DNA from 3 places in the Paenibacillus sp. JNU01 genome. Region 1 is predicted to be linked to each of the others. Evidence: riboswitches for the same ligand, from Rfam matches in the RefSeq annotation. Region 1 holds a riboswitch; each other region holds the start of a gene.
The links. Region 1 has a riboswitch for cyclic di-AMP ahead of NLBNIHML_RS17565 (resuscitation-promoting factor). Riboswitches for the same ligand answer to the same signal wherever they lie in the genome.

Region 1 (9,988 bases):
CCAGCCGATCAGCAAGATCGACCATGGTCATGATCATTTCAACTTCATGGAATCCATCGCTTCTTTTATGTAAAACGTCCAGCATCAAATTAATTTTAGCAGGCGCTTTTTCGTAAATTTTCAAGGCGTTCACCCGTCCTCACCTTTTCCCTAAGACAACTTAACATATTATATCAAAATGGGGCTGTCAAGTCATTTCTATTCCGCATCTAAGGGGAAAAAGCGGGGTTGTCCCTGACGGATTTCCCCACTTTTCAATCTGCTTGAACCGGATTAAGATTTGCGGGCAGCCTGCTCAGCAAGTTGAATGGCTCTTTTCACCATGTTTCCTGCATCCTTGGCTTTGATTCCACCCCAACCTTCCTGTTGGACCGTATCATAGAAGCCCAGGTCTTTCGCGAGCTCATTCTTCAGATCCTCGGACATGACACTTCTTCTTCTGCGACTCATGAACCATCCTCCTCCAAAGTATCCATCATAATGTAATGAGTTCGTTCACGTTTTGGACATCTTGCATCAGGCCAATTGAAGTTTCCTTCATTGCTTAAGAAACTGCCCTTCACCTGTCCATATAGTATGCCGCGACCACCCCTCACTCATTCCTGCGTATGTATGGGTTACCTTAGAAGATAAATGGGTGATTTTGTAGACATAAAAAAGCGATCCACCCAAGGGGCGAATCGCCTGTACAACGATACTTACGTCTCCATATAGGAGCTATGCGTCTGGCTGCCCGGGTCAAAAACCATGACTTCCACCGATTCCGTAAGTATATCCGCATAACTATAAGATACTCGCTTGAAGGTTTCTTGCTCTTCATCAAGCTTAACAATAAAAACAGAAGGGTACGTTTCTTCCAATACACCCGTACGCTCAATGGTCTTACGGCGGCCACCATTAGCCCGCAGCATAATCTTCTGACCAATATGTGCATCGAGATTGCGTTTGATATCCAACAGCGTGTTTTTAGCCATTGTCGACGACCACCTCTTTTCTTGTCCATTATACCGGATTTTACAGTCATTGTCAAATCAAAACTAATTATTATATCAGCATCAAAAAGTTGTTGTCAATGAATTTTTTTGCAAACAAAAAAAGCCCCAAATTGGGACTTTAAATGGCCTACATCAGACTGCCGACGGGTTCACTTTTAGCGTAGATAAATCATTCAGCCCCGGCAGGCCTACCCGGTAGCTCCCCCGTGTCTCTACACCACCCACACCTTGGCTACCACTGATCGTATTGTGCAGCACATCATTCATGTTGACCGTTTCCCGTACCGATGTGAAGGAAGCCTTGGCTGCCACGTAGACCGGGTCAAGTGCATGAATGAGGATTCTGCCTGGAGAACTGGCAAAGTTCGCTCCAGCGCGCAGCAGTGCCTCAAAATGGGACTGACAGGCCCCTGCCACAATAGTGAGTGCATCCAGATGGCGTTCATATTGTCTGGCCACCTGAATGGCCGCCACAAAATTTTGCGAGTTCTTATAACTACCAAGACTATATAAGTCATAGGGCTGACGTGTCTTTAACACCCCGTCATGACCCGTAATGACCACGATATCTGGACGTACTTTGGGTAATAAACGGTATAAGGTATCTGCCATTGCCGATTCATGAACGTATTGTCCCTCTGCGGGAACACGAAGTTGCTCATAGAGATCCATACTTTTTTTCAAATAGTTCGGATCACCATCCAGATGAAGCACCTTTCCCGGCATTTCAAAATAAGCCGGCTCCTGTTGAGCAGACCAGTCCTGTACCAGACCTTCACGATTCCGCTCAGCCTGTTCCATACGAATCTGTTGCAGGCGGGAAAGGGTCTGATGTGCTTTAATATGCGCCTGTCTGGTCTTGGCGCTTTGCGGTTCGTAAGGAACCTGTATCAAATCGTCCACTGGGGAATCGGCAAGCAGCCGGAACTCAGTCCCTTTAATGACCGCAGCATCCAACTGAAGGCCTTCCACCCGAAAAGTCACATCGCCGCCGTATGACTTCCGAACGACCAAGTCTCCGATATTCATCAACGTAATCACCTCTACCCCATCGTATGGGCAGAGACCCGGTTTGGTTCATTCGAATTTTATAATGCTGCGCGTACCCCTGCTTCCCACATTACGGTGCTGAGTGTAGCATACTCCTGCAGACTTAACGTCTCTCCGCGTCGGGATGGTTGGATACCTGCCTGCTCCAGCAGAATGTCTGCCTGTTCCCGGTTCTCCTTTGTGAAGAAACGTGCCTTCAGGTTGTTCGAGATTGTTTTTCTCCGTTGGGCAAAAGAAGCCTGTACCACTTCGAAGTAGTGTGCTTCATCGGGAATCTCAACTGGTGGTTGCTCACGAACCTTCAGCTTAATGACAGCTGATTCCACATTAGGTTGGGGAATGAAGACCGTCGGTGGCACAATACACACAAGCTCAGGAATACTGTAGTACTGAACTGCGATGCTCAGACTGCCGTAGTCTTTCGATCCTGGTGCAGCAGCCATGCGTTCAGCCACTTCTTTTTGGATCATGACAACAATGCTGTCCACTGGCAGCTTCTCTTCCAACAGTTTCATCATAATTGGAGTCGTTACATAATAAGGCAGGTTAGCCACAACACTGACTTTGTCCACCGATGCAAAATCGCTTTGGAACAGTTCAGCCAGATCAAGCTTCAGCACATCACCATGATGCACACGTACATTCGGATAAGGCTGCATCACTTCTCCCAGAATGGGAATCAAGCGCTGATCAATCTCTACGGCTGTGACAGGACCCGCTACCCGGGCCAATCGTTCCGTAAGGGCTCCAATACCCGGTCCGATCTCTAAAGCGCCCTTGGACTCGTCCAAATCGGCTGCATTAACAATTTTGTTCAGTATATTTTGATCGATCAAAAAGTTCTGACCTAGACTTTTCTTAAATGAGAATCCGTGTCTTTGAATAATTTCTTTGGTTCGCTTGGGCGTTGCAATTTCTATCGTCTCTTCCATATCCTTCATATTCTCACAATCCTTCACGTTCAATTTGCGCTAATGCTGTAGAGAACTCTTCCCGTGTAATCTGAAATACACCGAGACGTTTGTGGAACTGCTTACCGTTACAATATCCGATACCCAGCAGATTGCCCATCTCCATGCGACGTGCAGCAGCCTGCGGATGCACAATAAGTCCTGCCGCGATCAGGTCCTCCCAATCGATCAGGCTAGGAGCGCCTTCGTATGAAGTATGTACGCGTGCCAGAGCATGACGGATCGCCTCCGGTGAGGCATTCTCCACCCCAATATCCCCTTTGCGTGTGGCATCGGCTTCCGGAATGAAAGCATGTTTGCAACCAGGCACCTTATTCGCAATGATTTTACGAATGCGTTCGCCAGCATGATCCGGATCTGTCAGTACAATGACTCCCCGTCTCTCCTGAGCAAGCGCAATCCGCTTCAGAATGCGTTGGTTAATGGCTGATCCACCTGTTTCTATGGTATCGGCTTCCACGGCCCGACGGATGGCTACCGTATCATCACGGCCTTCCACCACAATGACTTCTTTTATCATGTTCCATTTCTTCCTTTCTAACGCAAAAAGAAGAGGAATATCCTCTTCTCTGCCAAACGGCGGGGGAGACTGAATTCAGACCCCTCCGCCGCATATTCCGCATGAATTATTCATGCAACTATTTTATAGCATTCCCATTTCAAAGTAAAACGATTTTAGTTCGCTTCCGGCTTCACCGGACCGATCACGTAGACCGTCTTGCCTTTCTTGCGTCCAAAATTCAGGGCATGCTTCACACTGTCATAATATACGTCAATTTTGTTGCCTTTAATGGCACCGCCTGTATCTTCCGCACGACGGAATCCCAGACCTTCGATATATACCCACCAGCCAATTGGAATGACTTTGGGATCAACCGCGATGGTGCGCCCTTCCGTTACACGAGTACCGGAAGCTGTTTTGGTTCCAATGCCAGGCTCTTCGGAAGAGTAGGCAGTCATGGATACATTCTTAAGTACTTTGGAGTATTTAAAAGAAGTCCCGGATACGGTAATCACTTTGCTGCCCGAGGCAGATGTTTTCTTCGAGTTCGTTGTTGTAGCCTTCTTCGTTGTTGAAGTTTGAGCTGATACGGTCTGAATCTCTGGTTTTTTCACAACAGGTTTTGCTTTGGTGCCGACAGCAATCACTTTATCTACACGATTATTCGCGACAGATTTGCCGACCATTTTTTTGGAGACCAATTCTCCATCCTGAAATACCTTTTCGATGTGCTGTACAAGTGTGCCTTCTTTGCCGTTCACAACGACACGGTTATCCCCTTTGTACAAGCTAGGGTCAGCCGTTTTAATTACTTTGTAAGCGATTGGTTGTTCTACATCCACTGTACGCTTTGTTACGCGCACTACACGGATCTTCATATCTGCTTTGATCGCAGTTCCAAGCGCTGGATACACCTTATCATTACTTTCAACTTGAATACCTGATTTTTGAATTGCATCTTCTACGGATGAATCCGTTGTATACAGAGTCTTGGTGTCTCCGTCTGCCGTAATGTTAACTGGAACGGCCCGCTCAATAACGATTCGGTCTCCATCTGTAATCGCCCCGTTCATGGACATGGATACCTTGTCGTGAGGGCTGACTGTGATCGACTGCTCCTCCAGCATTTCCTGAAGCATTCCTGTACGAGTCTCTACCACCTGAGCTTTGCCATCAATAACCAGTGAAATTTGTTTCCCGGCCTGACCGTAAACGACTAACAAGATCATGATTGTAAGCGCAATTGAGAAAATCGCGATCAATGCCATTTGACGCATGTTCTCATGCTTCCACCGCAACGCGAAAGACTTACTGGATGATCGTGACTCATGGGTCTCTTCTGGTTGGAATGTGCCCACTTCTCCGTCCTCCTTCATAGCCTCGCCGTCTAAAGTAACGCATGATGTCTTTGACGTGACTATACCAAATTTTCTACAGAACACAGATCGGACCAACTGATCGGTTCTGCACCATGAATCAATCTTCGCAACATGATGTCATCCTCCTGAATACCTACCGTATGATGACAACATTTCTTTTATTCAAAAACAAAAAAGCCAAAGAAAGAGTGTAAGAGGAACTCTTTCGTGGCTTCCGAATGATTTTGAATATCGGAAATTCATGCACGAGGTTGCCTCTCTTTTTCCGCTTGCGAGGTTAGCTGTCGGGTTCGGGCGAAAGAGAGCCGCCCTATCTTGGGTCCCCCGCTCATGGCGGACGCCCTTGAATTCACCCCGAGACCCAAAGAAGAAATCAAATACGGCTTCGCAGTTCCCTTCGCTGCTTTTGGGTCAGCGAACGTTGCGCATCGGCCAAATACACCGATGTTTAAGCCCTATTGGTTCCCCCGCTCTCCGTTAACGGAGACTCAGCGAGACTGATTCATGAAAGTAATGTTGTTTCATCGGAAAGTGTCCCTTTGTTCATCCCCCGAACATCTGTCCAATTTTCCGCACAACAATTCACTGAAAAGATGATATCCTGTTTTGATGCATGTTGTAAAGCGTTGATCAAGTACGTTTTTCTGAATATTTGGTTAAAATATTGTAATATTCTTGATTTATTTGGATCAAAGGGCAAATTAACTCCGCTTACCTGCCTTTTTCACCTCATTTGCTCGTTTTTTTAACGAATTCCAAATCGTTCCATGGCATTTTTGGTGGTTATTGCAGCAATTTCCTCCACCGAAATGCCTTTAATTTCCGCAGCTGCCTCTGCAACCAGACGTACATGCGCTGTCTCATTTCGTTTCCCGCGATAAGGGTGAGGTGTCAAATACGGAGCATCGGTTTCAATGAAAAATCGGTCCATCGGAACCTTCGCCAGCACCTCTTTGGGTTGCTTTGCGTTTTTGAATGTAATCGGTCCTCCGAAGGAGAGATGGAAACCCATATCGAGACAACTTTTTGCTGTTTCCCAGCTGCCCGAGAACGAATGCATCACACCACCAACTTCACTCGCCTTCTCTTCACGCAAAATTCTTATGATATCCTCATGTGCATCCCGATTATGGATGACAATCGGCATGTTCACTTCACGCGCCAAGGCAATTTGTTGTCGTAATACGCGATGCTGTATTTCCTTCGGTGAAGTATCCCAGTGATAATCCAATCCAATCTCACCGATTGCCACCACTTTTTCATGCTTACATAAAGATGCAATCCACTCCAAATCCCCTTCCTGCATTGTGATCGCATCTACGGGATGCCAACCTACAGCTGCATATATAAAGTCATACGTTTCAGCGAGTTTCATTGTCGTTGGAATTGTCTCCCGGTTAAAGCCAATGTTGATCATGCGACCAACTCCTGCATCCACAGCACGCTGAATCATCTCCTCGCGGTCCTCGTCGAATTGTGGTGCATCCAGATGTGTATGTGTGTCGAACAGCATCATGTCTGTATCTCCCTTCATGTCGAAATAACGACTATCTTCTTTTAAAAATTTAATTGGTGAAATTCAAATTTTTCAATGACTCATACATAAAACATTTTGGGCAATCTGTATATTACATCATTACGTTTGTTTCTTCACAACTACAATATATAGAAGATATAAGGATATTCTGATCTACATATTGCTGATTGTGCTAACTTTGCCTACTTTCATTTACAAAATTATGTCGATCTACATATACTCCCCATTAAAGCAGATTACTGTATCATGAAAAATAGCTCTTTTTGAAAGTCTTTTGATATCTAAATTCTTCATTGGATTATACCCACACGATTACAAGAAATAGGGGCGTATATGTGACGGTAATTCATGAATAATCGCATCCACCTTGTTTTGCGGGTAATACAAATGATGTTTCCCCCGGTGAAGCCCGCTGATGGAACGGACAATGTCAGATACTTCTGACAACTCACGTAAATTGTCCTGTCGATCCAGAAGAAGAATCTGCTTATCCGTGGATTCATCCGGACGAAAAACATCATACGGATTATCGGAAGGAAAATCAATTTCAAGATCATATTCGGGATCAAGGCCTGCCTGTACAAAAGCTTCCCGAATCTCTTCTATTATTGTCAAGTCGACCTGTTCAAGCTCTACATACTTATATAACTTGCGATCCATAAAACGTTCGCATAACTCACTCAGAACAGTATCGTCCTCCTTTCGCCACTGTGTAAATGCCGTCTGAATTAATGCTTCATCCAACTGCAAATATTCATCTACGGATAATTCTCCTGCAAATAATTGAGGGAGTGGATCAATCATGAAGCGAAATTGAAAATCATGCTGTATGAGTGTTTTTGCTCGCTTGAATATTTGCCGCAATAGAATTTCAGAACTACGAGTTACCGGATGGAAGTAAATCTGCCAATACATCTGATACCTAGACATGAGGTAATCCTCCACAGCATGCATGCCTGACTCCTTGACTACAATTCGTCCATGATAGGGACGCAGCATTCGAAGGATGCGATCAAGGTCAATCGTGCCGTAATTTACACCTGTAAAATAAGCATCCCTAAGCAAATAGTCCATTCGGTCTGCATCAAGCGGGCTGGTCACCAAGTTCACCACAATCGGCTTTTCGTACGTTTTTTGAATGACAGATGCCACTTTCTCAGGAAAATCAGGAGCATACCGTCTTAAGATCGCCCCTACTTCGGTATCACCTGTAATAATGCGACAAGTCCAATCTTCGTGATTCATGTCAAAAGCTTCCTCGATGGAGTGAGAGAATGGACCATGCCCGAGATCATGAAGCAGAGCTGCACACAGAGCTACAATCTTTTCTTCTTTCGGCCAATCTGAATAATGACTTCTTTCAAATTGAGAAATGATCTTGCGTGTAATTTCATAAACACCTAGTGAATGTGAGAACCGGCTATGCTCTGCTCCGTGAAAAGTAAGGTAAGAAGTACCGAGTTGGCGAATCCGGCGTAAACGCTGAAATTCCGGGGTGTTAATTAACTGCCATATAACCGGATCTTGCACGTGGATATAATTATGTACCGGATCTTTGAATACTTTCTCTTCCGTTAGTCGTTGTTCCATGTCGATTCACTCCTTTAATTTCTTTTATATTAACGCTTTGAGCTCCACGATTCACCTAAGATTCGACACGTTATGACGAACTTTGTCGAATAAGGTAGTTTTGTCGTTTTCCAAATCGACAAACTTGGCATTGTTGTTTAAATGCGAAAAAAGGCTGCCAATCCCTTACCACCAGTAACCTTGTGAAAAACAGCCTTAATTTTAAGCTAATTTTAAGGTTGACTGTTTTGGGAATCGTTGGTATGATGAGTATCATAAAACATAAAATAATGTCGAATAATGACAATGATAGTTAGCTGAGAGGAGCACTGATTATAATGATGAAATCAACAGGTATTGTAAGAAAAGTGGACGAACTGGGACGGGTAGTTATTCCAATCGAATTGCGCCGTACGCTCGGTATTGGTGAAAAAGATGCTCTGGAAATCTATGTTGACGGCGAGCGCATCATGTTGAAAAAATATGAGCCTGCTTGTATCTTCTGTGGTAATGCAGAGAACGTTACTTACTTCAAAGGTAAAATTGTTTGTAACGAATGTATTTCCGAAATCCCTGCACCTGTGACAAAATAAGAAAAACCAGGTATACTGGACTTATCTAAATTGTTATTTCTAACCTTTTTAATATTCCTTAATAGCCTTCCCGGTGTGAACCCCACCGCGGAAGGTATTTTTTTGCCCTGTTATGGGTTCTATTACCCAAAAACTACATGAATGTTGAATATAAGGTCCTTTTCAGGTTATGTTCCCCATAACAGAAGATATTGAGTTAGATTGGCTACTCGATTAACGCATTATATACATCCCGCTTCGTCAGACCACGATCCGTTGCCGTTTTTTTCATCGCATCTTTGCGGTTATATCCTTCACCCTCATAATGGCTGACATGATCCGCAAGTGACATCAGCTGCCACCATGCTTCGCGCTCAGCCTTACGCTCCTCTTCCTTAATACCTTCCACCAGCAAACAGTACTCGCCAAGAGGTGGATGCTCTTCAAGCCAGTCTATGCATTCCTTCACAGTACCCCTTGCGAATTCCTCATGACGCTTGGTTAGTTCACGAGCCAGGACAATGGAGCGATCACCCAGAATTTCTTCGAGGTGGACTAATGTTTTCCGAATACGGTGAGGTGATTCATAAAATAACAAAGTCCCGTTGGATTCGTCAAAAGCCTCCAGCACTTTTCGCATGTCCTTTTTCTCCCGCGGCAAAAAACCGCCGAATGTAAAACGCTCCGTCGGTAATCCGGACACGATCAGAGCAGACAATGCAGCATTGGGTCCAGGGATGGGAATGACCGTTATTCCGGCTTCCAGTGCAAGCTGTACAAGGTCGGATCCCGGGTCTGAAATGGCTGGCAGACCAGCATCACTGACGAGTGCCAAATTTTTTCCTTCTATTATATAGCGTATCAGTTCAGGTCCACTTGCCCCCTTGTTATGCTCATGATAACTAAACAGCATCGAAGGTGTAATTTCAAAATGAGTGAGTAGCTTCCGGGTCTGTCGTGTGTCTTCTGCTGCAATGATGTCACAACTCTGCAATGTCTTGATGGCTCGGAAGGTCATATCCTCCAGATTACCAATGGGTGTTCCAACCAGATACAGCTTGCCTGATCCTTCAAGCTGCTCCGCATAGCTTTTCTGAATATGCAAAGTCATCTATAGTCCTCCTTTCGTAGTACGCTCAGCATGTTGCTGGCCATAGTAAATATCCATAATCTCTTCGCAGTATTTCCCCTCTTCATTGTAGACAATGAGTGGAGGAAGCATCCTTACTTCCGGTTTACCATCTTTCATGCCTTCAATTAATACCATGTTGGCTTCCAGATGAGCACGGGGATGTACCATCCGAATTCGTTTCGGCTCCAGCTTATACTCACGCATGAGCGAGATAATCTCTGCAAGTCGCTGTGGACGATGAACCATCGATACTTTGCCGCCATTACGTACAAGTCGACTGC
Region 2 (9,988 bases), 3.1 Mb from region 1:
TTTTTTAGAAACACCTTAATTGTAAAAAAGCGATACTGTTCCGCTTAAATGCATATCATTCTCTTCTATTAGCTAGCATACCAAAATCCCCCAGGTATAGAGAACTCATTAAAATGAACTCTAATCCGAGGGGACGATATTTCAGAACTATATTGGCGACGTTACTGACTTTTTTATTACAATATCATTCTATTGGAAGATGGACCTGAAAAGGAATACGCACGATCTTCAATATATATTTGATGCCATAAGATAAATACAAGAATGGTCCACAATTTACGGCTTGCATCCAATTTCCCTTCCTTATGGATCTCAAGTAGCTGCAATACATACGTTTTATTGATCCATTGATCTACGTCTGCTGTCATAATCAGATTCCTAGCCCATGAATACCATTCACTTTTTAACCATACTCTCGTTGGGACAGGAAAACCTAATTTTTTTCGTTGCTGTACATCAGGTGGAACCACATCTTTCATAGCATCACGGAGTAATAATTTAGTTGCTGTGGGTGTAACTTTATACTTTGTAGGGATGGTAGCAGCTAATTCAAATACTTTGGTATCTACAAAGGGAACGCGAAGTTCCAAGGAATTTGCCATCGACATTTTGTCTGCTTTCATTAGGATATTCCCACGTAGCCACGTATGAATATCAATATACTGCATCTGTGTGACTTCATCATATAACTTCGCTTGTTCATAAAGTGGCTTAGTCACCTGCTGGGTTGGTTTACATACTCCCTGCTCCGATAACCATGGTGCTAATACCTTACTTTTTTCATGATCCATAAAAATCTTCGCATTTCCAAAGTAACGTTCTTGCAGAATAAGACTCCCTCTTTCCAAGAATCCTTTGCCTTTCATGCCGGTAGGCATTAATCTTCCAAGATGTCCTGCAAGACTTCTCCATGGACCTGGAAGACCCTGAAACATGCGGAGAGCATAGGGTTCCCGATAAATGTTGTAGCCACCAAAAAATTCATCTGCACCTTCACCTGAAAATGCCATCTTAACATGCTGACTAGCCAACTTCGATACAAAGTAGAGACCCACGGCTGATGGGTCTGCTACTGGCTCATCCATATGCCATATTAGAGAAGGTAGTATATCTATATAGTCGCGGGCATTAATCCGAATTTCATGATGCTCAGTCCCTAAATAGGCTGCTGTCTTCCTAGCATCATCCAATTCACTATAGCCCGGCATATCAAATCCAACGCTGAATGTTTGGGTTGGCTCCAAGCGATGAAGTAAACCAACTAAACTGCTTGAATCAATACCACCCGATAAGAATGCTCCCCTAGGGACATCTGAGTTCTTATGAATACGAACAGATTCCGTTATTACTGATCGTGTTTCCTCTACTAAATCGGAATACGACCTACTTTCATGGGGCTCAAACTTCACTTCGTAATACGGTCTGATGGTCATTCCATTATTCTGTACAATCAAATAATGGCCTGCTTTCAGTTTATGGATCTCTTTGAACATCGTTAGAGGTTCAGGTACATATTGAAATGTGAGATACTGATAAAGAGCATTTTCATCCACTTCCCTATCAATCCTACCTGAAGCCAGCAACGTTTTAATTTCAGAGCCAATCATGTATCCGGAGGCGGTCTCACTGTAATAAACAGGCTTGATTCCGAAATGATCCCGTGCCGCAAATAAAAGATCACTCCTTTGATCCCATATGGTGAACCCAAACATGCCTCGTAAATAGTTGACACATTTAATTCCAACGTCCTCATAAAGCCTCAGTAATACTTCGGTATCGGAATCTGTATAAAATGTATACCCCTTCTGACTCAACCAATCCCTCAACTCTTTATAATTATAAATCTCTCCATTGAATACCAACCAAATATCTTTGTTCTCATTGGTCATGGGCTGTGCCCCGTGCTCAATATCCAGTATACTTAGTCTCCTAAAACCCAGACCGATATGATCATGGATATATATCCCTTCATCATCTGGGCCACGATGAGCTATGGAGTCGGTCATATGTTGCAGAATGTTTGCATCTACTGGCATACGATATTTGTTATATAAACTTACAAATCCACACATAGGGCTATTCTCCTCTAATCAATATAAGATTAGTTTAGCTTTTATGTATGTGGAATCTGTGAAAGATTACCGTCCATATCATAAATCACAGTTTAGATAAGTTATTTACTTATTTATTAGTTTAGTTCACTGGAGAATGGTTCTATCTGTTCGAGGCAAGTTGCTAAACAAAATGGACAAACCCGTGAATTACCCACGGGCTTGTCCATTTTAATGACTATCGTTAACCATTTTAAGATAGTTCTGCTCGCTAACCACTCTACGAGCTGTTACATATTTGGTTTTATAATAACTTTCAGATAAGCTACTAATTCGAACACCCTTACTGCTTGATGAATGTGCAAATTGATTGTTACCTACATAAATTCCCGCATGTGAAATGCTGCGACCATTCGTATTGAAGAAAACGAGATCCCCTGGGCGTAATTCTTCTTTCTCTACAAACGATCCCTTTGCTGCTTGCATACTAGAGGTGCGCGGCAAATCTAGTTTAAACTTATTAAAAACATACAGGATAAAACCGGAACAATCAAAACCAGATGTTGTTGTCCCACCATAAAGGTATGGCGTTCCAACCACTTCTTTTATTTCTTCTGTTAGCTTTGCCTGACTAGCAAATGCACCTGTTGCTGTGGAGGTAAATAAAACTGCTGCTCCAAGAACCGATAAAATGACTTTCTTCAAACTTTTGTTCCTCCCTTAGATGCCTACGGAGTTAGCTTAAGGATTCGGTTAAAGGCTCCCTATATTCTTTTCTTACAAGAATAATTCACCCAACAAATGGTTCCCCCGTTTTCAATACGAAATTCGGCAAAAATAGTTAAATATTTGTAACCTATAGAGTATTATATTGTTAAATTGTGTGGATTTAATGTGGAATTCTCGTATATCTTATTCTAAAAAAGAAACGACCGTCTCCTGCTGAAGTTAGGGAGCGATCGCTTCTTAGCACATGTTCTTTTTGTATTGCCGAATTCTAGTTATAAGTTCAAGGCTCCTCTACACTATACAACCACTTATACCCTATGCCCCAAACCGTTTGAATGGGGTTCTGTTCCAATCCAGCCAACTGCAACTTCTCCCGGATATTTTTCACATGGGTGTCTACGACTCGGTTATCCCCAAAAAAGTCACTTCCCCAGAGACGTTCAATGATTTCATCTCTAGAGAAAACTCTTTGTGGATTCTCGGCCAATATAAGCAATATATCAAGTTCTTTTTGGGTCAAATCCAGATTTGTGTCGAGTACCATAACCTGTCTTCGATCTGGATAAATAATCATGTCAGTATACATGATTTTTTTACCGATTTCTTTAAGGCTTAAAGACTGTGAAGAGCGTCGAACAAGCGCAAACAAGCGAGCAATGAGTTCATCAGAATTTACAGGTTTCACCATATAATCATCAGCACCGACACCTAACCCATGTACCTTATCCTTCACATCCCCTCGAGCTGTAAGCATCAATATAGGTGTTTCAGTAAACGATCTGATTTTTTCACAAAGATGCCATCCATCCATATCCGGCATCATAACGTCTAATAAAATGACATGATACGAATTTTTCTGAAGATAGGACAGTCCTTCGGTTCCATTATGAGCTTCCGTAATATCAAAACCCTCTTTAGTTAAATAAATTCGCAACAGATTTCTCATGTTCCATTCGTCATCAATAACTAATGCTTTCAATTTATTCATATGGTCATCCCATCCATTTCATTAATCTTTAGTAATATGCGGTTTCTGACCGTAAATTTGAACGATCATTAGCTCATTTGTTTCACATATTATATTTTGAAGCTGTGTGATTTTAATGAAGAAGAGGTGATGGACGGGAACATCACTTTAAATTGCGTCCCCTCTCCAATTTTACTTTCCACATGAATTGTTCCTCCTTGTTGTAAAACAAGACTTTGAACAATGGACAGCCCCAGTCCTGTTCCTCCATATGCCCGGGATCTGGATTTCTCAACCCGGTAAAAACGTTCAAATATATTGGGAAGTTCTTCTGTTGAAATTCCGGGTCCCGTATCGCAAATGCTTATTACAACCCCTTCTAATTCAGAAGTTAAAGAAACTTGAATATACCCCTCGGCTGTGTAACGAATGGCATTATCCAATAGATTCAAAATAATCTGTTCCAGTCGGTTAGAGTCTACAAAAATATGGGGTACGGGACTCAACTTACTTCGAATCGTAAGATCTTTTTCTTGGGCTTTTAATTGAACCTTATCTATAGACCTTTGAATAATCGAAGTGGGTTCTACAGACATCAGTTTCAAGTCAATTTTACCTTCTTCCATCTTAGACAATTCAAAGAGATCATTTATGATTACATTTAAACGTCGTGCTTCCTCAGAAATGATTTGTAGATATTTTTTCTTTTCTTCATCATTTTCCACAAGATCTTTAGCCAATATGTCTGCATACCCTTCCATATAAGTAATGGGTGTTTTCAATTCATGAGAGACGTTGGCAAAGAACTCCGAACGATTATCTCGATATTGTTTTAATTCTTTAGCGAGGTCGTTTATGGCTTGTGACAATGAACCAATCTCATCTTTAGTTTCCACAGGAATTTCAAGATTCAGTTCTCCTTTGGCAATTTGGCGAGTTGCACTTTCAATTTTTAATAATGGATTCGATAATCTTTTGGATAGAAAAAATATGCAACCCAACGCTAATAACAGTGCTCCAAATCCAGTGATAAACAGTAAATTTCTAATCGTTTGGATCGAATCTTTCATATTTTCTAGAGAACTAATCACGTAAATCCCTTTGACCGTTGGATTAGTGGTTACGGGGATACCATGAAGCAGGTAAAGTTCGTTATTAAAAGTGAATTCTCTTTCCACCTTCTTCCCTTCTAACAATTTGCGATTATCCCAGATATAGTTAGGATAAATGGAGGCGTCTGAAGTCTTTGATTCAATGAATCTTCCTTGTGAACTCAAGATGTACATCTGGACGCCTGTAAAATCAGCCATTTGTTCCGCACTGTTGCCTTGCTCCTCAAGCATAGTAGACAAATGTGCTGCTAACTCATTAGCTTCATCGTGTACCTTTGATGACAAAAAATTCGTGAATATGAGGTTAAGTACAATACTTAGCAATATTAAAATCCCAATAAACAAGCTGAAAATGGTAAAGCTAAGTTTTAAATGAATTTTATTCCACACCGAATATATCACCTTTTGAAATCATATTAGGAAAACAAAACAGTCGCCATTATGGCGACTCATAAAATTTATTTTGACTCAGAAAGGACGAATTGTTTTTCACGCTACGTAGTATGCACTTCATTTGTTATTAGACGGTTCCCCACTTGCAGTGCTTTAATTTTATTTTTGCCAAATACTATAGAATTAAAGCATTCTCTTTAATTCTTCAGCAGTGATTCTCTTCAAAAACTTGCTGAATTTTTCTTTACCTTTTGCATGAATTTTGTAATAATCGATTATTTTCATTACCTTTTGTGTCACTTCCGCTTCCGTTAAACCAGCTAGAAAAAGTTCAGCCAAAGAAGCTTTGATTCCCTTTGGATCTCCACCTATATACATATCGAATTTGTCTTTCATTTTAACGATTCCGATATCTCTCAAGAGTGGTTCACTAGTCCCGAGTGCACAGCCAGCATATCCGATCTTCAGAGGTGTCGGTGTCAATATCCCAGCTATAGCTTGATTTAACTTTTGAGCAATGTCTAGTCCGGAATCTTCAGCCCCTCTGCAGAAATTACAAGCGATCAAGGCCTTAGTTGCATAACCTGCAGGGTTTACCTCAAGTCCAATGCTTCGAAGATTGTCAGTTACGACGCCTTCCGATTCAGCCGATATTTCAATATAAAATTGTTTAAACGGAGTCATCTCGGTCTTTTGCTCTGGACCCATAAGTTTACTGATAGCTGAAAGTTGTACTGCAGTAAACAAGCTTCCTCCTACTTGAACCGGTGGGGAAACTGCAATCATCAATCTTTCATTGTTCACTTCTTTTTCTCCTTTAACCGAATTAATGTTATAAAGAATGCGTTTAGTTTATTGCCCTCTTCATGTATTTCATATGACTGAATCAAAGCAACTCTTACTTAAGTCCACCGTTGCATTTGATGACTTTAGAATACCCCCCTATAGTATAATTATCAAGCTTTTTCTTTATATATACACTTTGATTTAAATTCTTTTTCATAATAAAGGAGCTACCTAGGTTTATTCTTTCACGATTCCCCTAAAGACCAGTTCTCTCCACCATCATTGCTTTCATAAACCGAATACTGATCTGTCACAATGATGAGCCGATTGGGATCTTGTTTTGAACTTTTGATCCCCAAAGGCATCTCACCATTTAAGTCTACGTCGAGGTCAGACCATATTTCCAAATCAGTAGATTTTAAAAATCCACTCTCTGTCATGATAATCGTTCCTCCATCGAACAAAGACAGTACTCCGTATGCCGGCTCGTTTGTAATCTGGATTTGTTCCAAATCTCTGCCCTTGACATTATAGCGAACCAGCCCTGATTCCGTTGCAGCCAAAATGGTCTCTTTAGCCGAAGGAAGTATAGAAATCGAATACGCCCCTTGGGGGATACTTCCGATTTTGTTCCACTGTTTCCCACCATCCTTCGTTTGATACACATTGTTGTCAGCACTAGCCAACAACGCAATTAATCGACTTGAATTCCTCGGGTCCATCGCTAAGTAGTGCACATCCGGCTCATTGGGTTTTGCTTTATTTGGAAGTCCATTCTCTGCAGTTTCCCAGGTCTCCCCACCATCATTAGAACGTTTCACAAAACCATGGCCCGCGACAAAGATGTTCATGGGATTATTCGGATTCGTTTCAATTGCCATTACATCACTTGTCATAAGTTCTTTACGAGTTCGCTGCCATTTTTGATCTATAAATTCATATATACCATTATGAGTTCCCATCCATATGGTTGTATCATCATCTGCAAAACTAAAGATATGCGGATGGGTGGTGGACTGAGGTGTTAATAGATCCAAATTTGCAGTCCTGTCTTCTCTACTCTCCCCCCAGAAAATAAAACCGACAATCACTACTAATGATAATGCGAGATAAAATCCAACACCCAGGGATAGCCCTTTTTTCTTTTTTGGCATGGGTCATTCTCCTTGTCTAAAATAATTTTAGGTCAGTATAGAGAAAAATTGTGAAGATTCTGCGTGTTTTGACGAAAATATAAAGGAGGACACCCTATATCTACAAGATGTAATAGCTTAAATATACAAGCGCATCAATAGCCAATGGTCAACACGATTTCCATGTATCAGCCCATGATCAGCTTTTAGTGGGGGAAAATCAATAAAAAAACCCAATCAGCAGAGCTAATTAGGGTGAGTGCATACTTACTGTTATGAGAGGGTTGAGCCATGGTCTTCATGCCAGATTTGATGGATTACATCGGCCAAGATCGAAATCGTTCTATAATTTTCTTCAAGTACATTTTCTACACCACCGATTTCGATCAGGGCACTAGATTCAGCAAGCGATTGGTTGTATTGTCCGTTACCGCTAGAATGATCTTTTGAGTATATCCCCTTTGATATTCCGGGTATTTTCTTGTTTAATTTATTCTGTAATTTGGTGGCAAACTCCATCGTTTCTTGCCAATTGGGATTTTCTTTTCCTACGACAAAATATAATTGTGCATAGTTAAGTTCATCAAACTCTATGGTCGTCTGATCTTTGGGTTGTGAATCACGATGGATATCAAAGACATAGTCAATGGATTTATGATTAGACAATTCTTGGCTCAATGTATCCTTCGAATAACTATACGATTTAGCGTAATCGAAGTTCTTAACTACACTTGGATAATCAGCAGTAGATTGAATCACATTCATCCCCTTTGCTGTTAGTTTTTTAGTGAGGTCCTCTCCTAGTAAGGTGACATTAATATTAGAGTCAAATGCTTCATCTGCAGAGGTTTTGCCTTGCAGCTCCGGCAACCAAGATTCACGGTTATGAGTATGATAAATAAGAATTTGTGGTTGTGTGGATCTAGAACCACTTTTTTGCTGGTCTTTGTTTTTCGTGACGGTTATATTATTTGGCTTCTTAGTCACATGCTCATGGTTTGTATTTTCATTTTTTGTTTTAGTCGTTGATTTGGTTATCTTATCTTTAGAAGCCTGATTATCCTTACTCAGTTTGGTTACTTCTTTAGATTTTATTCCGACTGTTTGATCTGAAGTAATGTTGTTCATCTTTACCTGGTTGCGTGGAGGTAGGCTTTCCTCTTCAGGAATGAAGTCAATGTACATAGGGATAACCTTCAAGGAAATTATGAAGGATGCTAGAAATGTAAAAACGACTAACTTACTCCTTCTTCTTCTACGTGCCATTTCGTTCCTCACTTCCTTTTCGTTTTGTCTCTACCATTTCTATTCGCTTTTTCATAGAATAGAACAAATGCCCTTCCCTTACCCGCAATAAAAATAGGAAGGCCTTTGAAAGCCTTCCTTTGGATTTATATATCGATCTTATTGAATTAATTGCCTGTTCTCGACCTCAATTTTTTTACTTTTTCTTTTCATGTGTATACCAACAATGGTTAGCGACTAAGAGGCTAGATCTTCTGAAAGATATTCTTTAATTTTTTGAGATTTTGAACACGACAGTCTATAAAGTATGTAGTTTAACTTCGCTACATATTGCAGCATAAGAAAGAATGACGTCATTACTGACGTCATTCATCATAAAGAGCTATTTTGTAGAAAGTTCACTCTCTACTAACCATTGGTGATTTTTAACCGGGTTTCCACCGGTTGCTGGTGTATAATCGACCATATAAACCGTTGTTCTCTCAGCTGAGTCAATAGTGGCCTCAGCACCCATCATGCCTTCCATATGATCAGCTTCAAGGGTAACCTTGTCCCCTTCTTTTAAGGGCTCACTGCCTGCATCTTTGATTTCTTCTTGAATAACCCACTTATGATCCGGTATTGGGTCTCCTCCAGTAGTCGGAGTAAAAGTTACTGTGTAGGCTACCGTATCATATGCGCCTACTACTGTTGCCTTTGCTCCGTTCATACCCTCCATGTGATCAGCTTGAATGACGACTTCGTCTCCAACTTTATAAGTAGGATTCTCCGCATCCTTTATACCCTCCGGAACCTCACCCGATCCTGAATGATCCATCTCACCCATATTCGAGTGCTCGCTTTCTGTAGCCGTGTTGGAATTGTTGCTGTTTTCCTTGTTCCCACAGGCACTCAACACCAATATAACTGCCAAGCTAAGTAAAACAAGTGATTTTTTCACTGCTTTCACGCACCTTTACTTTTATTTTTTTGTACTTATGGGTGGGTGTAATCGAGTCACTTTAACATTTTACCCAAAAACTTTGAAGATATTGTGAAGATACTCCGATTGATTTGAGCATTTTAACAACTTCTTTTCAAGAATGTACGCTGAGCAAATGCTAGGAACAAATTGCATTTCTAGTTTTTTGGTGATATTATCCCCTTGTTTAATTCAACTATCCTGGCCCGTTAGTTGAACAAAAACAGCCGATCACATTGATCAGCTGCTTTCTTTGTTGTATTGAACTAACGTTTCCCGGTAGTAGAACAAAAGCAGCTCACCCTCTTGGCCGACGGCCTCCTTGTTTTAGTGAGCTATCGTTCCCCGAAAGCAAAATCCGGACGATATTGTTTCCTAATTCGACTTTATCAAATCTATTTGGAATATATTTTTTGTAATAATTCCTTTTGCACAGGCTTAATATTGATGATATTTCTGATTTCTTTTGCCTTTGTTTCAGCATCATCAAGTGTACTTGCCAAACCTAGTTCTAATAGTATACCAGCTGCAACGGTCCCCGTTCTGCCCTTGCCTCCTCCACAGTGAAAGGCAACTTTCTTGCCGGCGTTATGAGCTCCAACAACCTCATC
Region 3 (9,988 bases), 2.2 Mb from region 1:
TGCTGCACTTGGTACGGCTAACGCGGAAGCAGATTGGAAGATCGCCGACCTGGACTTCTATCCTCTGGGCCCTGGTACACATAGCTGGCTGGTGCAAGCTGCATTGGATGGGAAACCAATGGGATATATGATTATTACCGCCACAGAACAGGGACATCTGATGCTTAGTGAATATGGTCAAGGAGAGCAGTCACCATATAACAATGAACTTCTCGGACAAGCCTTAAATCGACAACATGTGAATCTTGAGGCGTTACTTGCTGGCGGAGGAGAGCTTCATCGTGGTTATGCTCTTCCCCTGCTGGCTTATTGGAAAGTGGAACACCCCAGCCATCCTGCTCTTTATATTGATGCTACGAATGGTGATGTATTACCCTCCGAGTTACTGAAGGTGTTGGAGGCTGGTTCCAAACAGGTTTCTGAGATCATAACTAAGTTATCCATAGCTCCATCGGGCACAGTCGATCCAATTCATTTGCGCCCCGTCTTCAATCCAGCTGACAATCTGTTGTGGATGACATCCAAGCCTATTGCTGCCAATCGGGCACGAGAGGTGATACAACACGGGGAGGATCAAGAATTTGTTTTCTCAGCAGAGAATCGCAACGTCGTATACGGTGGTCCTCTACCCGTCAGCGGGTATCAGCTATGGCATACAGATCATGAAGCAGAGTCCATTCTATATGTAGCGCTTGGTGGAAAAACATCCATTCAACGCTTTGTGCCTTTGAGCACATTACAACAAGACGGTCAGTTTTACATCTTGAAGCCTTGACTGTCAGCTAACTCTACAGAGCATTCAAATAACGTTAGAACAATTAAATATCTACAACAAATAAGACGCCTTCCCATGTAATAAAGGGATTGCGTCTTTTGGTTTCTCAGCAAGGCGTGTCTTTAAGCTCACTGAGTGAAATAGGTGTGCTACAGTTATCCTTTGCCTGAAGAACTTCGTTTATGAGACGGTGTATCCAATTCCTTTTCCTTTTTCCCCACCCACAGGGATACAGCGAAGGGAATCATACCAAACCATTTCATCGCCCACGGCTCTTTCCTTTTGGCACGGTCTTTCCGCTCATCCTTCGGCGTATCGATATAATGAACAACCCGCTGCGTAATGTATTTTACCAATTCATCACTTTTGGCCATAACATCTGCCTCCTTCGCTCCTGCACATTCGCGGAGCTTACGATAGTTCTATTGTGTGCAAGATGTGTACTGGTTAAACATTTTTTTTGTTGAAAAGGGTATGAAAAACCTCAGAATGCACAGTCTAATGCCAAAGGTATCCAAACAGCCATGAATCTGCATCCGATACCTATTTCATGAAGGAGTGTGTATCCCATGTATAAGCTGCTGACCGCTTCGGTAGCCTTGTTAATCAGCTTCTATTGCCTTACCATGCTTCCCCATGTCGCTTATGGAAAAGCAGCCCCGTCCCAGAACAGTCCATCCATGCTGCCTGTGACCGATGGAGATGCTTATCGCTCAAGTCATCATGCCTTTGCAGCACCGGTTATCCTGCTCGATGTAGGCCATGGCGGTATTGACGGCGGTACGTCAGCCCAGGGTGTGCTGGAAAAAGATATCAATCTCGCCATTAGCCAAAAAGTCTATCTCCTGCTTCGCAGCAAAGGTTATGCCGTTATCATCAATCGACTTGGTGATTACGCCCTTAGTGACGACAACCGCTGGCTGAACAGCCGCTCGCGTCATACCAGAGATCTTGCCCAACGTAAGAGCCTTAGCGAAGAAGTAAGTACGGATATCGTGGTCAGCATCCATGCGAACTGGAGTCCCCGATCATCTGCACACGGCCCCGTGGTATTGCACCAGAAGGAAGGCAGAAGCTATCTGTTAGCCCAATCCATCCAGGACGCCATGAACCAATTATTCAAAACGGAGCACGGAGTCGTGTGGGGCAAGCCCTTTTATTTATTGAATTACGTGAAGCAGCCAGCCGTCATCGTCGAAACCGGATTTTTGAGCAACGCCGAAGACCGGGCCAGAATGAGTGACCCCGCAGAGCAAAAACGAATCGCAGAGTCTATTGCGAGCGGCATTATTTATTATCTGTCGGTAGTGTAGGGGTAGCGTGCCAGTTCCACACTTCGCGCACAAGATCGCCAATACCTACAAACTCAACCTGACCCTGCAGACGGGAAACGGATTCACGAACTACAGCTGATGTGTTCATCCCGCTATGTCCGACATGACCAATAACAACACAGGTCTCCTTGTCGATTGCACGACGAGCTGCCAGATCCATTTGCTTGCGAATGTGTTGCTTGGAGTTCTGATCATCCAGGAAAATGTCATTACCTACAGGTGGCATGTTTTTGGATATGGCCAGTTCCCCCACCACGGAGCGAAAGTTCGTACGGCTGTCTACAAAGAATAGGCCCCGCTCCTTGCATACATCGAGCACAATGGACATGATGCGTTTGTCCGAAGTAATTTTGGAACCCATATGATTGTTCATGCCAATTGCGTAGGGCACATCATCAATCGCTTTTTCCACGCGTGAGCGGACTTCCTCATCTGTCAGATTGGATGTGATTGCACCCGGGCCCAGCCATTCAGGTCTTCCTTTCTTGGGTTCCATGGGCATGTGCACAATTACATCCATCCCCTTTTCATGTGCAGCTATCGCATCTTTCTTCGTTGTTGGCAAAAAAGGCATGACTGCTACCGTAAGTTTAATTGGCATTGCCAGGATCTCTGCGGTACCTTTCATGTCGTTACCAACATCATCGATGATAATCGCTAATCGTTTATGATTCGATGTGGACTCTGAAGCTGCCGCTGTTGGCCCTCCTGCCGATATCCCTGCGCAAATTACTATCAACAATACCATGCAACCTGCAATGAATCGAAAATGCTTTCTATTTTCCATCATCATGACTCCCTCCCCGTAAGTTTCTGTGATTTCATTGTTTGATAATGAAGGGGGGAATATGTAAGCCAATGCCTTCCTTAATCACAATATCCCCACCACTGGAGACCTGTATCTTCAGGGAACCACGCCATCTCCCCGTTTTCACCTTTACAATCAGACAAGAAATGTCATTGAACTGTAGAAAAAAGAGATTAATTAGAAAAAATACTGTAATTTGTCAGGTTTTCAGTTTGGCAATTATTTAGTAGAATCAACAAATGAAAGAAGTTAATATGTTTCATTTCTTTCCTATACTTTTTGGAAGGGGGTTTTGAAAGGGTTTACATAAAATAAATGCCAGACTATCAGCTCTTTTTATTTCCCTGGTCACGGTTTCTCTATGTAACCATTTACCATTATCGAGGAGGATGAAAGTAGTGAAATTCAAATTCAAAAAAACGATCAATGTTTTATTGGCCTGTTTAACAGCACTACCCCTGATGTTAACCCCGACACAAGTTTCGGCGGCAAGTGATGCCAACATTAATTTATCCTCGGAAAAACAACTGATCAAGGGCTTTGGCGGTATTAACCTTCCCGCCTGGATTGGTGATCTGACTCCCGCTCAACGTGAAACTGCTTTTGGTAATGACCAGAATCAGTTAGGCTTTTCAATTCTGAGGATCTACGTGGATCCAGATTCCAATAACTGGTATCGTGAAGTTGCCACAGCGAAACGGGCTATTGAGAAGGGAGCTATCGTATTCGCCTCCCCGTGGAATCCTCCGAGCAGCATGGTGGAAACGTTCAACCGTAATGGAGATACCAATGCCAAACGTTTGAAATACGACAAATATGCCGCATATGCGCAACATCTGAATGACTTTGTAACCTATATGAAAAATAACGGCGTAGATCTGTATGCCATTTCTGTGCAAAATGAACCGGATTACGCGCATGACTGGACCTGGTGGACTCCACAAGAAATTCTTCGTTTCATGAAAGAAAATGCCGGGTCCATTCAAGGTACCAAAGTCATGGCACCTGAATCCTTCCAGTACTTGAAGAACATATCCGATCCAATCCTGAATGATCCGCAGGCACTTGCCAACATGGACATTCTGGGAGCACATACGTATGGAACCCAGATTTCGAACTTTGCCTATCCTCTCTTTAAGCAAAAAGGAGCCGGTAAAGAACTGTGGATGACTGAGGTATATGTTCCGAACAGTGACAACAACTCAGCAGACCGCTGGCCTGAAGCACTGGAGGTTTCCTATCACATGCACAATGCCATGGTGGAAGGTGATTTCCAGGCCTATGTGTGGTGGTACATCCGCAGACAGTATGGTCCGATGAAAGAAGATGGTACCATAAGCAAACGCGGATATAATATGGCCCATTTCTCCAAATTTGTACGTCCTGGCTACCTGCGAGTCGATGCAACGAAAAATCCGGATACGAACACATTTGTCTCAGCCTATAAAGGGGATAATAAAGTAGTCGTCGTGGCAATTAACCGTGGAACTTCGGCCACAAGCCAAAAATTCGTTCTGCAGAATGGTAATGCCTCCACGGTGTCCTCATGGGTTACGGACAGCAGTCGCAACCTGGCAAGCGGGGCCTCGCTTACCGTATCCAATGGAGCCTTCACGGCACAACTCCCCGCTCAGAGCGTAACAACATTTGTTGCCAACATTACTGGTGGGAATAACGGTGGAAATACAGGCAGCGGCACTACTTATGAAGCAGAGACCGGAACAACACTTACGGAAGCTGCCATTGAAACGATCTACCCCGGTTACACAGGCTCCGGGTATGTCAACTTCAATGCAATGACTGGTTCAACCATTCAATGGAACGCTATTAACAATACGATTACTGGCACCAAAAATGTAAAGTTTCGTTATGCGCTGGAAAGTGGAACACGTAACCTCGACATTTTTGTTAACGGAACCAAAGTTATCAGCAATGAGCCCTTTCCAGCAACGGGAAGCTGGTCCACTTGGGTTGAAAAAACAATACAAGTTCCCATGAACACCGGGACCAATACCTTGAAAGTGGTTACAACGGGAACGGAAGGACCGAATATTGACAGCATTAATGTTACCGCAGCACAATAAAACATTCCGTATAGTTGATGTTAGGATAATATCAAAAAATGCAAACAAAAAAAGACTCCTCATGCGTTAGCTTGAGGAGTCTTTTTATTCGATGCGGTCGAGAGGACTCGAACCTCCACGGGGGGTTAGCCCACACGGACCTGAACCGTGCGCGTCTGCCAATTCCGCCACGACCGCATATTATATCTCCGTGATTAATCTCGGCGACAAGAAATAATATATCATGCCCAATCTATCATGTCAACACTGAAAATAATAACATGAAAGCCCGAACCAGACATGCTTGTCCATTCGGGCTTTACCTTCAACTAATCATTTGGTTCATCAAAAAGGAGTCATACTACAGCTTGGAAGGCCAATTGCCATACCAGGCATAACCGCCTCTTCTTTCTTTATCAATGTCACTCAATTTGTATTTAACTACCCCGTCTCGTCCAATGAAAATGGGTCTATCCGTTCCTATTTCATAGAAGCGTGCCCAGATCGGTGCTGCTTTGGAATCAGCGATAATCTTGCTATCACCATTTGCCCTTTCATACTTGTAACCCGTAATTTTCACCTTGTTAAACCAGTCCTCTGCTCCTTTAATGGATGCGGTAATTTTAGCGGTAGCAGGCCTTGTTTTCAGAAATTTAACAATCGTTACACTCTCTCCAGCTGTCAGCGATGGTACTTCGTAGATTCTTGCGCTCGCTGGTTTAAGGGAACTGGAATCATGTTGTTGTCCCCATGCTGTAAGCTTCCCGCCTGAGACGACCTGAGTATTCAGAATCGCCTCCACACCTTTGGCAACTGAATTTTTACTGCGATTAGCAAGTGTACTGTCGATAAATGAGAAATCACCTTTGCGTGTTGCTACTTCATCGAGCATGATCATTACATTAATCATTGCATCATCATTGTAGGTAATATGCTTGTGATATCCAGAGCTTTGGTAGACTTGTGGCCATCCGCCGTTTGAATACTGCATATTGATCAAAAAGTTGATTCCTTTGATTGCAGCTGTGGAGTAGCGTGGATCATTCGTCTTTTTAAATTCCTTCGCCAATCTTCTAATTTCTGAATATGTAGCCTTGTTGTCAATCGTGGACTTCGCCCACTCTCCACTTGTTTGTTTATAATCTTTTCTCCAACCTCCATCCGGCAGTTGGTTCTTCAAAATATCTGAAATACTCGCTGTAGTACCCGATGCATCAGCAGCAGATACCGTCCCTACAGGTAGAACTGCAATTCCAACTGTTGAGAACACCATGGCGCATGCCAGGACAAAAGTAACTATTTTCTTTGCTTTCAAATGTAACACTCTCCCATGTTCATTGTAATAACATCCACAATTCTACCTTACCTATAATGCCCGTCCTTAAACCTCCTTAATTTAAATATATAACATAATAAAATCTATTTTTATCCAATATGTGGATTGGATAATCAGATGATATGCAAAAAATCAATTATTGTCAATATATGCAACTTAATGAATATAATCTCTTAAATTCTACATAACGGATAGTTCTTTTAACTCATGACAAACTTATTTATTTATCCAATTTCGTCTCAAACGAATCAATAATGACGTTTTTGTCATCAATGATACCCAAACTTGACGCCTTCTTTCATATAAAATCGTTAATTCCGCTAACATTGAGGTATTACGAAGGGGTTTAAAAGGGTTTGACAATTACGCATTTATGCAATATAGTTTCAAATAGTTACAAAAACTTAATTATTCATTGCCGAGTTTCAGGTTTGAAAACGGGGGAACCATTTTGGGTGAATTATTCTTATACATAGGAAATATAGGGAACCTTCTACCGAACCCTTAGCTAACTCCGTAGGCATCGAAGGGAGAACATTGATTTTGAAAAAACTGATTATCTCCATTTTTGGAGCGGCTGTACTATTTACATCCGGGGCAACAAGCACAGAGGCAAGCAGTATTAACTCCGTAGTGAACAACATGACAGGTATTCCTTACAAGTGGGGTGGCACGACTCTGGCCGGGTTCGACTGTTCCGGGTTTATGAGATATATTTTCAATAAATACAGCATTGAATTGCCACGTACTTCGCAACAGCAAGCCAAAGCAGGTACTCCAGTAGCCAAGAGCAATGTTCGGACAGGTGATCTGGTGTTCTTTAACACAACAGGCAAAGGCATTTCACATACAGGTGTTTATATCGGCGGCGGACAATTTGCACATGCATCCAGCAGCAAAGGGGTAAGCATCACCAAAATGAGCAATCCTTATTTCAATGATCGTTACGTAACAGCACGTCGGGTAACTGGACAGTTTATGTACGATAAAATGTTAGGGAAAATGTAGGTATAATATCAAAGAGGAGGCTCCGGATCAACCGGAACCTCCTCTTTTGTTTGATTTCCTCTTTAGGAGGACAGTCCTTGGACTACCTCCATCTTACACTTAATGCAGCGCCTTCTGCACTCGCATCGCGCCTTGGGACAGGGCATGTCCGCCTCCTACAGCTCCGGCCACAGCAACGGTCTCCATAATCTCCTGATCTGTAGCGCCCTTGGCACGTGCTTCTTCTACATGATAGAAGGTACATACCTCATTGTTGGCGAACAAGCCAATACCAAGCGCGATGAGCTGTTTGGTCTTCGCATCAATCGCCCCAGGTTGGAAGCATTCTCCGGTAAACTCATGATACGACTTCACCACACCTGGCAGCACATCACTTAATGCTCCAATCTGATCCTTGTAGGCATGAACTTTATCATTCATCAATGTCATGTCTTGCAGCACACCCTCTCGGCTATAGTTACAGAATTTCTTCACTGTACCTATCTTCTCTCACGAGTGAGTCAATTATGCCAAGAAATCATGGTAATTCCAAACATTTGTACGCTCATACTTCTGACATAATGATCGTTGTTACTCACCAAGTGGACTTTGCCGGGGTTCGCTGAACAACTGATAGCGGTAACCACGATCCAACTTGACGACACGTCGATTCTGACGACGGATAAGTACCTGCTCGCCATCCCAGGCAACGACAATCCCGGTTACATCGTTCGATTCCAGCTCGTCCCGTACTACTCTGACTTTCTCACCTGACAGACGCAGGGCGTCCAATTCTGTATCACTAATCATGTTCATGGCTCCTATATTCCAAATTTATTTACAAAAAGAGACCTAAATGAAAAGTCATTTAGGTCTCACGTGACTGTATTGGACTGTCATGTCATTCGAAATTATGTCCCGACTGAAAGTTACCGCTGCGCGTGCTCTTTGCTGTCGTTCTTCTCGAACCAAAAATCAAGCACTTTGGCGGACATCACACGTTCTTCAAGGTACTCCACTTGATGCGGTGTAAATTGTTCTTTCCAAGAGAAGGACAACTCTTCGCATAAGCCTACAATTGTCAGTAATTCTGACCAGGCAACATAGCGTTTGTACCAGAAAAATTGAGGATGTTCAATCATATAGGGATAAAGGTCATCGAATTCCGTATGTTTACAATCCAGGGCACGTTCAAAATGAACTTTCGATTCCGCCAGCTTATCATTAAAGAATTGTTCTGTTGCCGGTTGGTTCCCCATGGTGTTGCCTCCTCTCCCTAACATAACCCCATTATAAATGAAATTAGCGGCCATGCAAAGGCATAGTTCAAAAAATAGGCCCTATTCCTTTAAAATGTCACATTTCGTTATCGTCAAATTGTACCGTCCCATCGTTCAGGGAACGAATGCGTACCAAGGCTTCCACCGGAATCCCCTGTTCACGAATCGTTCGTGCCCCTGCCTGGAAACATTTCTCTACCACAACACCGAATCCGACGAGTTCCGCACCGGAACGCTCAATGATTTTGATGACGCCACGAGCGGCATCTCCATTGGCAATAATATCATCAATGAACAAAATACGGTCATTCTCATGAATGAACTCGCGAGATACCATAATGTCAGTTACAATTCCTTTGGTAAAGGACGGTACGCGTTCACAGTAAGCATCAGGATCAGCTAGAAGTGTTTTTTTGCGACGGGCGAATACAAGTGGCACCCCAAGTTCATAGGCCGCGGCAAACGCAACCGGAATCCCCGAGGATTCTACCGTGATTACACGGGTCACTCCACTTTCACGAAAACGGGCAGCGAACTCACGCCCCATCTCCATCGTTAATGCAGGATCAATCTGGTGGTTCAACAGACCATCCAGCTTCAATACTTGATCCGAGATGACAACACCCTCTTGTAAAATTCGTTGTTTCAATAATTCCATGATTTGACCTCCCAAGCCTATCCTATGAGGTAAAAGTATCATATATCTATCTATAAGTTCAAGCGAAATTGCCTGGACGCTGTCCTTCAGACGCGATTCAAGCCAAAGCTCATGATCGATTGTCATGACTTTCGTGGGTCAAGCATACCTTGTACCATGGTACCCGCATGTCCAAACTATACAGGGTCCTGAGAGGGGAAACACATGAAACAGGCATTTCGGGTGCTGCAGATCGCATTTACATACATCGGAACGGTGGTCGGAGCCGGCTTCGCTACAGGGCAGGAAATTTTGCAGTTTTTTACCCAGTATGGCAAATGGGCCACCGTCACCATAGGCTTATCCACCATGCTCTTTGTCTGGTTAGGTACCAAAATGATGCTGATCGCCCACGATACCGGATCCCGCTCTTATGAGGATCTGAACAAACATTTATTCGGCCACAAGGCGGGCAAATGGATCACTTGGGTGACCCTTCTCATTCTCATTGGCGTGAACAGTGTCATGCTTGCCGGAGCAGGTTCCGTTTTTGTCGAACATCTCGGTTTGCATTATCAGACCGGTCTAATCGTCACACTTGTAGGGACATATCTGCTTCTCGGTCGGGGCATCCAAGCTATCCTTCAAATGAATAGCATTGTCGTGCCTATGATGCTCCTGTTATCTCTGCTCATGATCACAAGTACCATCCATCATCCGGGAGCTTCCCGATTCATCACACTGACGACAGACTCAAATCCTATTCAA

Region 2: linked by a shared signal. The riboswitch ahead of NLBNIHML_RS03785 (C40 family peptidase) and the one ahead of NLBNIHML_RS17565 (resuscitation-promoting factor) in region 1 are both predicted to bind cyclic di-AMP.
Region 3: linked by a shared signal. The riboswitch ahead of NLBNIHML_RS27770 (C40 family peptidase) and the one ahead of NLBNIHML_RS17565 (resuscitation-promoting factor) in region 1 are both predicted to bind cyclic di-AMP.

What each region holds. Positions count from the first base shown of each region.
Region 1 is NZ_CP169723.1:4,050,355-4,060,342, reverse strand. It holds gene ispE (4-(cytidine 5'-diphospho)-2-C-methyl-D-erythritol kinase) at 1-124, opposite strand, end outside; gene NLBNIHML_RS17590 (small, acid-soluble spore protein, alpha/beta type) at 274-450, opposite strand; gene veg (biofilm formation stimulator Veg) at 699-974, opposite strand; gene yabG (sporulation peptidase YabG) at 1,128-2,024, opposite strand; gene rsmA (16S rRNA (adenine(1518)-N(6)/adenine(1519)-N(6))-dimethyltransferase RsmA) at 2,084-2,986, opposite strand; gene rnmV (ribonuclease M5) at 2,991-3,536, opposite strand; gene NLBNIHML_RS17565 (resuscitation-promoting factor) at 3,692-4,876, opposite strand; cyclic di-AMP (ydaO/yuaA leader) riboswitch at 5,148-5,401, opposite strand; gene NLBNIHML_RS17560 (TatD family hydrolase) at 5,643-6,413, opposite strand; gene NLBNIHML_RS17555 (HD domain-containing protein) at 6,747-8,024, opposite strand; gene NLBNIHML_RS17550 (AbrB/MazE/SpoVT family DNA-binding domain-containing protein) at 8,342-8,596, shown strand; gene rsmI (16S rRNA (cytidine(1402)-2'-O)-methyltransferase) at 8,802-9,686, opposite strand; gene NLBNIHML_RS17540 (tRNA1(Val) (adenine(37)-N6)-methyltransferase) at 9,687-9,988, opposite strand, start outside.
Region 2 is NZ_CP169723.1:937,875-947,862, forward strand. It holds gene asnB (asparagine synthase (glutamine-hydrolyzing)) at 177-2,072, opposite strand; gene NLBNIHML_RS03785 (C40 family peptidase) at 2,283-2,756, opposite strand; cyclic di-AMP (ydaO/yuaA leader) riboswitch at 2,762-2,895, opposite strand; gene NLBNIHML_RS03790 (response regulator transcription factor) at 3,061-3,768, opposite strand; gene NLBNIHML_RS03795 (sensor histidine kinase) at 3,858-5,249, opposite strand; gene NLBNIHML_RS03800 (nitrite reductase) at 5,436-6,056, opposite strand; gene NLBNIHML_RS03805 (WD40/YVTN/BNR-like repeat-containing protein) at 6,284-7,192, opposite strand; gene NLBNIHML_RS03810 (stage II sporulation protein P) at 7,445-8,437, opposite strand; gene NLBNIHML_RS03815 (YdhK family protein) at 8,799-9,356, opposite strand; gene NLBNIHML_RS03820 (protein-tyrosine phosphatase family protein) at 9,773-9,988, opposite strand, start outside.
Region 3 is NZ_CP169723.1:6,300,104-6,310,091, reverse strand. It holds gene NLBNIHML_RS27810 (hypothetical protein) at 1-775, shown strand, start outside; gene NLBNIHML_RS27805 (YqzE family protein) at 931-1,149, opposite strand; gene NLBNIHML_RS27800 (N-acetylmuramoyl-L-alanine amidase family protein) at 1,345-2,088, shown strand; gene NLBNIHML_RS27795 (divergent polysaccharide deacetylase family protein) at 2,063-2,902, opposite strand; partial or broken gene xynC (glucuronoarabinoxylan endo-1,4-beta-xylanase XynC) at 3,307-4,575, shown strand; gene NLBNIHML_RS27785 (carbohydrate-binding protein) at 4,576-5,001, shown strand; tRNA gene NLBNIHML_RS27780 (tRNA-Leu) at 5,094-5,178, opposite strand; gene pelA (pectate lyase) at 5,342-6,304, opposite strand; cyclic di-AMP (ydaO/yuaA leader) riboswitch at 6,723-6,854, shown strand; gene NLBNIHML_RS27770 (C40 family peptidase) at 6,860-7,324, shown strand; gene NLBNIHML_RS27765 (carboxymuconolactone decarboxylase family protein) at 7,424-7,753, opposite strand; gene NLBNIHML_RS27760 (hypothetical protein) at 7,895-8,113, opposite strand; gene NLBNIHML_RS27755 (hypothetical protein) at 8,233-8,562, opposite strand; gene NLBNIHML_RS27750 (xanthine phosphoribosyltransferase) at 8,660-9,241, opposite strand; gene NLBNIHML_RS27745 (YkvI family membrane protein) at 9,446-9,988, shown strand, end outside.